Regions from separate parts of the Paraglaciecola sp. L1A13 genome, predicted to be linked through region 1. Evidence: predicted binding sites of a transcription regulator. Region 1 holds the regulator's gene; each other region holds the start of a gene.
The links. The regulator sigma-54, encoded in region 1, starts transcription at its own class of promoters, with help from an activator protein. The targets are predictions, from matches to a motif close to GTTGGCACGNNNNTNGNNT.

Region 2: the regulator sigma-54 is predicted to act here: its motif matches at 1,014-1,032, upstream of GQR89_RS14990 (flagellar basal body rod protein FlgF).
Region 3: the regulator sigma-54 is predicted to act here: its motif matches at 1,025-1,043, upstream of GQR89_RS20995 (nidogen-like domain-containing protein).

The regions. Positions count from the first base shown of each region.
Region 1 covers NZ_CP047024.1:4,287,432-4,289,710, forward strand. Annotated here, with positions in the region: gene hpf (ribosome hibernation promoting factor) at 1-114, opposite strand, end outside; gene GQR89_RS18105 (RNA polymerase factor sigma-54) at 140-1,633, opposite strand; gene lptB (LPS export ABC transporter ATP-binding protein) at 1,756-2,279, opposite strand, start outside.
Region 2 covers NZ_CP047024.1:3,549,011-3,551,289, reverse strand. Annotated here, with positions in the region: gene flgE (flagellar hook protein FlgE) at 1-882, shown strand, start outside; gene GQR89_RS14990 (flagellar basal body rod protein FlgF) at 1,059-1,802, shown strand; gene flgG (flagellar basal-body rod protein FlgG) at 1,844-2,279, shown strand, end outside.
Region 3 covers NZ_CP047024.1:4,913,476-4,915,754, reverse strand. Annotated here, with positions in the region: gene GQR89_RS21000 (NAD(P)/FAD-dependent oxidoreductase) at 1-851, shown strand, start outside; gene GQR89_RS20995 (nidogen-like domain-containing protein) at 1,094-2,279, shown strand, end outside.

The sequences.
Region 1 (2,279 bases):
GTGAACATTGTTAATTTGATCGAAGTGCCGCTCTAGCTTGGTAAATTTAGTATCAACATAATCTTTAAGTGAATCGGTAACATCCACATGGTGACCAGTAATATTAATTTGCATAACGCCTCTTCCTTCTTTAATCAGCCTACAATAGGCTTTTTCGTTGGTTCGACGGGGGTATCATAAGAGATTCCCGGTATTTTGCTATCGTTCGCCTAGCAACCATAATGCCTTGATCAGCTAACAATTGAGCAATCTTGCTGTCGCTTAACGGCTTACTGGGTTTTTCAGCCGCGACCAATTTCTTAATCAACGCACGTATTGCAGTTGATGAACATTCTCCGCCAGTTTCGGTAGCAACATGGCTAGAGAAGAAATACTTCAACTCAAAAATACCTCTAGGGGTATGCATATACTTTTGCGTGGTAACACGAGAAATAGTCGACTCATGCATCTCAACCATTTCTGCTACATCATTCAATACCATAGGCTTCATCATTTCTGGACCGTGTTCAAAAAAGCCCATTTGCTGTTGCACTATACAGTTTGACACTTTTAATAACGTATCGTTGCGACTCTCAACACTTTTAATAAACCATTTGGCTTCTTGCATGTGTGAGCGAATAAATTGACTGTCACTAGTATTTTTTGCTTTACGACTCATGGCCGCATACTGCTGATTTACATTCAACTTTGGCAAGCTGTCGGGATTGAGTTCGACTGTCCAGCGGCCATTCTTTTTGCTCACCGAAACATCAGGTATTACATATTCTGGTTCGCCTTTTATCAAAGCGCTACCTGGACGTGGGTTTAATGTCTTGAGTAAGCGCATTACTTCGCGTAAATCATCTTCTTTTAAACGTGATTTACGCATTAACGTCCGATAATCCTTACTGCTCAGTAAATCCGCATACTCACCGATCAGTGTTTTGGCTTCTTCTAACCAAGGCGTATCTGGCGCAAACTGACGTAACTGAACCAATAAACACTCCTGCGGAGTGCGAGAACCTGAACCGATAGGATCAAACATCTGAATCCGTTTTAGCACGCATTCAACTTCATCAAGTTCTATCTCTTCATCATCCATACTCGTCAGTACGTCTTCAACACTCATGGTCAAATAACCAGACTCATCAATAGAGTCAATAATGGCCGTCGCTATCGCCACATCAGTATCGCTAAAATGTGTTAAGCGCATCTGCCATAGCAGGTGATCTTGAATATTGTCAGTGGTTTCCCCCTGAAAAATTTGCTCATCGTCGCCTGCTGACCCACTCGAAATACTTGATGCAGGAGCGGATGACGCACTGATGTATTCATCCCACGTGGTATCCATGGGTAAATCTTCGGGTATATCATTTTTTTCTAGGGCTTCACTTGCATCAATATTATCGCTGCTAGTTTCGACGATCTCATTGTTGTCTTTAGACGCAGGATCTAACGAATTATCGTTAAGTGCACTGTCGCCAGATTCTTGGTCAGTAGGCTCTTCTATCTCCAAAAGCGGATTTGAATCCAACGCTTCTTGAATTTCTAGCTGTAAGTCCAGCGTAGAAAGCTGCAACAAGCGTATAGCCTGCTGCAACTGCGGAGTCATAGTGAGTGATTGACTAAATTTTAATTGTAAAGAGGGTTTCATTTACTTCTTTATTATGTCCGTTGCAAACTATCTATATGCTGTGGTTGATTCAATTTGACTGTATTTGTCTCACCAAGCGCCTGATAAATATCTCGATAAAAAGAGTGGCTGTTTCACAGTAACTATAGCCTGAATTGTTCACCTAGGTATACATCTCTTACACGTTGATCACTTAATACTTCTTCGGCTGTACCGGAAGCAATCAATTCACCTTGGCTGACAATATACGCCTTTTCACAAACATCGAGTGTCTCTCTTACGTTGTGGTCTGTTATCAAAACACCAATGCCACGATCACGTAAATGCTGAATAATTTTCTTGATATCATTAACCGAAATAGGGTCTACACCAGCAAAGGGCTCGTCAAGTAAAATAAATTCTGGGTCAGCGGCAAGGGCACGCGCTATTTCTACGCGCCTGCGTTCACCGCCTGACAAACTCATACCAGCGCTGTTTCGAATATGATTAATATTGAATTCGTCTAATAATGAATCTGCCTGTTGCTCTCTTTGGTCTGTCGTTAGCTCTTTGCGCGTTTGCAAAATAGCCATTAAATTCTGATACACAGTCAACTTACGAAAAATAGAAGCTTCTTGAGGCAAATAGCCAATCCCTAAACGTGCCCGCATATGCATTGGTTGCAAGG
Region 2 (2,279 bases), 740 kb from region 1:
AACTTGCCTGCTGGTGATGACCCTGTTGATTTAGACTTATTCAACCCTGATGATCCATTGACTTACAATGCTGCCACGTCTGTCACAGTATTTGATTCTCTAGGTGACAGTCACGTCATGACCTATTATTTTATGAAAGATCAAAATGAGACGAATGAGTGGGTAGTGGCGACTTATATGGACGACCTTCCCTTAAATACCGAAGGTGACACCATAGGTGCCCCTCCTGCGGCAGGGGAAAACGTGGTAGGCGAAAACTCTCTAACTGAAGGTATATCTGGATACCGGATGACGTTTAGTTCAGGTGGCGACTTTACAGGAATTGAAAACGCTGACGGTACAGCTAGTTTGACAGGTGAAATAACCTCGGTAGCGTTAGGCGGCACGATATTGTCGAACGGGTCGGATGCGACTCAAGCCATTAAGACCGATTTTGCCTTTGACGCATCTTCAGCAACATCAGATGAACCAACCCAATTTGCATCCGCGTTTGAGGTGACATCCCTTGAGCAAGATGGTTTAGCCGTTGGTCGGTTAACGGGGATTGATATTGGCGCAGATGGTCTTGTACGTGCAACATACTCAAACGGTACATCTGAACCCATTATTCGCGTTGCCTTAGTACGTTTCGCTAATGACCAAGGCTTGACCCAGCAAAGTAACACCCAGTGGCAAGAAAGCATCTTATCCGGCGAAGCACTTGCCGGAGAGGCAACAACAGGTACCTTTGGCGATATAAACTCGTCTGCCCTTGAGCAAGCCAACGTGAATTTAACCACCGAACTTATCGATTTGATTATTGCTCAACGTAACTTCCAAGCTAACTCCAGAGCCCTTGAAGTCAATAACCAGCTCAACCAAACAATTTTGAATATTCGATAATTAATTCAATTGGTTAACTTTATAAAGGTCACCTCGCGTGACCTTTTTTATAGTCTAATATCCTTTCATATCGTTATCTTTTGCTTAACTTCTAGTCGATTTTTTTACCATAAAGCAGCTAGTGGCACTTAATTTGCACAGTTCTAGTTAAGTTCACTTTTCGTCAAGAAGTTGTCATGGATAAATTACTGTACATTGCCGCCAGCGGCGCTAAACAAGATCTTCTTGGTACGGCTGTGCGGGCTAACAATTTGGCCAATACCCAAACCACGGGTTTTCGCGCGCAACTAGAGCAAGCTCGCAGCATGCCTGCGTTTGGCGAAGGGCTGCCAACACGCGTGTTTTCCATGACCGAGAACCCTGCAAATAATTTTGAAGGGGGGGCGATGATCCAAACCGAGCGAGAGTTGGATGTGGCGATTCAAGGCGATGGTTGGTTGTCAGTACTAGACACTAACGGCGGTGAGGCTTACAGCCGTAACGGCAGTTTGCAGATCAGTGCCGATGGGCAATTACAAGACTCTTCTGGCAATACCATAATCGGCGAAAATGGCCCGGTGTTTTTGCCCATTCCTTTGTCGAATATCAATATTGCTGGCGACGGTACGATTTCAGTAAGGCCCCAAGGCGCACCGGAAACAGTGCTTGAAGAAGTCGGCAGATTAAAGTTGGTGAACCCACAACTTACCAACATTGAACGTGGTAACGACGGTTTATTTCGTCAAAAAGACGGCGAGATAGCGCAATTTGATCCTACGGTGAGTATCCGTAACGGCATGCTTGAGGGCAGTAACGTTAATCCTGTAGAGGAGATGGTGGACATGATCTCACTGCAACGACATTACGAAATGCAAGTTAAATTTATGAAACAAGCCAGTGATTTAGATTCCAAAGCGAATCAATTACTGCGCATTATTTAATAGCCAGTGGCTGAAGAATAATCTATTAGGGGAGATGACCTATGCACCCAGCATTATGGATCAGTAAAACCGGACTCGATGCAGCGCAAACCGATGTAGCTGTTATTTCAAACAACTTGGCGAATGCCAGCACTGTTGGCTTTAAGAAAGACCGCGCGATCTTCGAAGACTTGCTTTATCAGAATATTAATCAACCTGGTGGGCGCTCGTCGGCAGATACCGAATTACCTTCTGGTTTGATGTTAGGCGCTGGTAGTAAGGTGGTTGCGACACAAAAAGCCCATACTCAAGGCAATATGCTGACGACTGAAAATGCATTGGATATGTCAATTCAGGGCAGGGGGTTCTTCGAAATACTGCAACCTGATGGCAGCACCGCGTATACACGAAATGGTCAATTCACTCTTAACGACCAAGGGCAGATTGTAACGCCTGGAGCCGGGTTCTTGCTACAACCAAACATTACCGTTCCCGAGG
Region 3 (2,279 bases), 630 kb from region 1:
GCGCTTTGCTGAATCAAATGCTTAGGGTGAATCAGCCAAATACCCAACAGTCTACCTTGCGCGTATCGATAGTGGGGGCAGGAGCAACGGGTACCGAGTTAGCCGCTCAGTTACATCATGTGGCTAACCTTTCTCGTGCCTATGGTATGCCGGCTATGTCGGCCCAGCGTTTAGAAATTTCTATTATCGAAGCAGGACCGCGTATGTTGCCTGCGCTGCCTGAGCGCATTGCCAATGCGGCGAAAAACGCCTTACAAAAAATCGGCGTGAAAATTTATGAAAATACCAAAGTCATTCGTGCTGAGAAAAACGGTTTTGTAACTGCTGATGATGAATTGATTGAAGCTGATTTAATGGTCTGGGCTGCTGGTGTTAAAGCCGCAAACTTGATTAAAGAGTTAGATATTTTCGAGACCAATCGCGCACAACAAGTGTTAGTTGACCCGCAGCTGAGAGCAAAAGGTCTACAAAATATTTATGTGCTGGGTGATTGCTGTGCATTCCAACAAGAAGATGGGACTTGGGTGCCACCGCGTGCCCAGTCGGCCCATCAAATGGCCTCGATTGTATATAAAAATGTAGTGAATCAGCTTCAAGGTAAAGAGCTAGAAGATTACAAATACAGCGATTACGGCTCTCTGGTGCATTTAAGTAAATACAGCACTGTTGGTAGTTTAATGGGCAATTTATCCAGCAGCAGTATGTTTGTTGAAGGTAAATTAGCGCGCTTGGTATATACCTCATTATATAGCATGCATCAATTTTCTGTGCATGGTTGGCTTAAAGCGGTGCTTATCATGCTAAGCAGAAGGGTCAGTAAATTTGTTGGGCCCAAACTTAAATTACATTAGTTATAGGCCTTTATTTTTGTCGTTGATACAGCAGAGTCATTTGGCTCTGCATGTCTATCAAGCATTCCAAAGTAAACTTACTTCACGTTAAATATTGTCAATTAAATTTACATTTCCTTAAACTTACTCCGCCTCGTTAATCATAACCAGTTGTATTTAAATGATATTATTTTTATGGCTTGATGTTTGCTTGGCTCGCGTGGAATTTAATTGCAACATCATTTATAAAAAGGATATTACAAATGTATGATTTAAAATATTTAATAAAGAAGGTGGCATTGTGCAGTATTATTGCATCTAGCTTTATCACTATGACCGCTAGCGCGAGTGTATTGTTAGAGGGTTGGACCGGCGCTGGTGAATCTGGGTTCGGCAACATTGCCTTGGACAAAAACGATGACAGCTCAAGTGCAGAGATTCTTTTCAGTAGTTTTGATGACTTAGGTTTTGACTCGGGTGTTAATTTTTTCAGCAACAGTCATGATTCTTTCTACGTAAATAACAACGGCAACATTAGTTTTAATGGTGCTATTAGTCAATTTACGCCAGATCCATTTCCTGCTACGAGTAACGCCATGATCGCACCTTTCTGGGGTGATGTGGATACACGTTGTACCGACTGCGGCGATGTCTTTATTGGTTCGCCTAATGCTGAAACCTTGGTTATTACTTGGGATAAAGTTGGCTTTTTCCCTTCCGATAACTCGCTCACAAATACCTTCCAATTAGTATTGATTGACCGTGCTGACACTGGTGCCGGTAATTTTGATGTGGAATTTCGCTATGAGGATATTAATTGGACTACGGGCGATGCGTCTGGCGGCAGTGATGGCCTAGGCGGCACTCCCGCACAAGCAGGCTATGACGCCGGCGATGGTGTTAACTTTTTTACTGTGCCTGGCTCCCAAACCGATGGAATTGTCAATTTAGACACGGCTGATAGTAATACCAGCACAGTAGGTATTTGGAAGTTCGCTATTCGTGACGGCCAGTTACCGGGCGACAACGCTGAAAATCCTATTTTGCCAGTGATTAACCCTGAAACGCCTACTGACTATAACTTTGAATTTGTCATCATAACCCCTGAAATACCTATCTTCATCGACCCAGATGTAGCCGTTGGTTATGACTATATCGTTAACAGTGGCCCTAACGTGCAATCAGTTATGTTACCCACTGGTTTTGGCGATGACGTTTATGACCTTTGGTTATGGGATGACGCTCTAGCCTCTTGGTATGACACTGATACAGATTTATTCGGCGGCGTTACTTTTGATTTTGGTACCGCAGTGGATCGTTTTCGTATTTTAGGTATTGAAACGTCTGAAATGGTTGATCCTACCGACGGAAGTGCATTTGTAACAGCATTGACCTTTGATTCTGCGGGTACAATAAACATCAATCAAAATGCTATTACTGAGTTTGTTG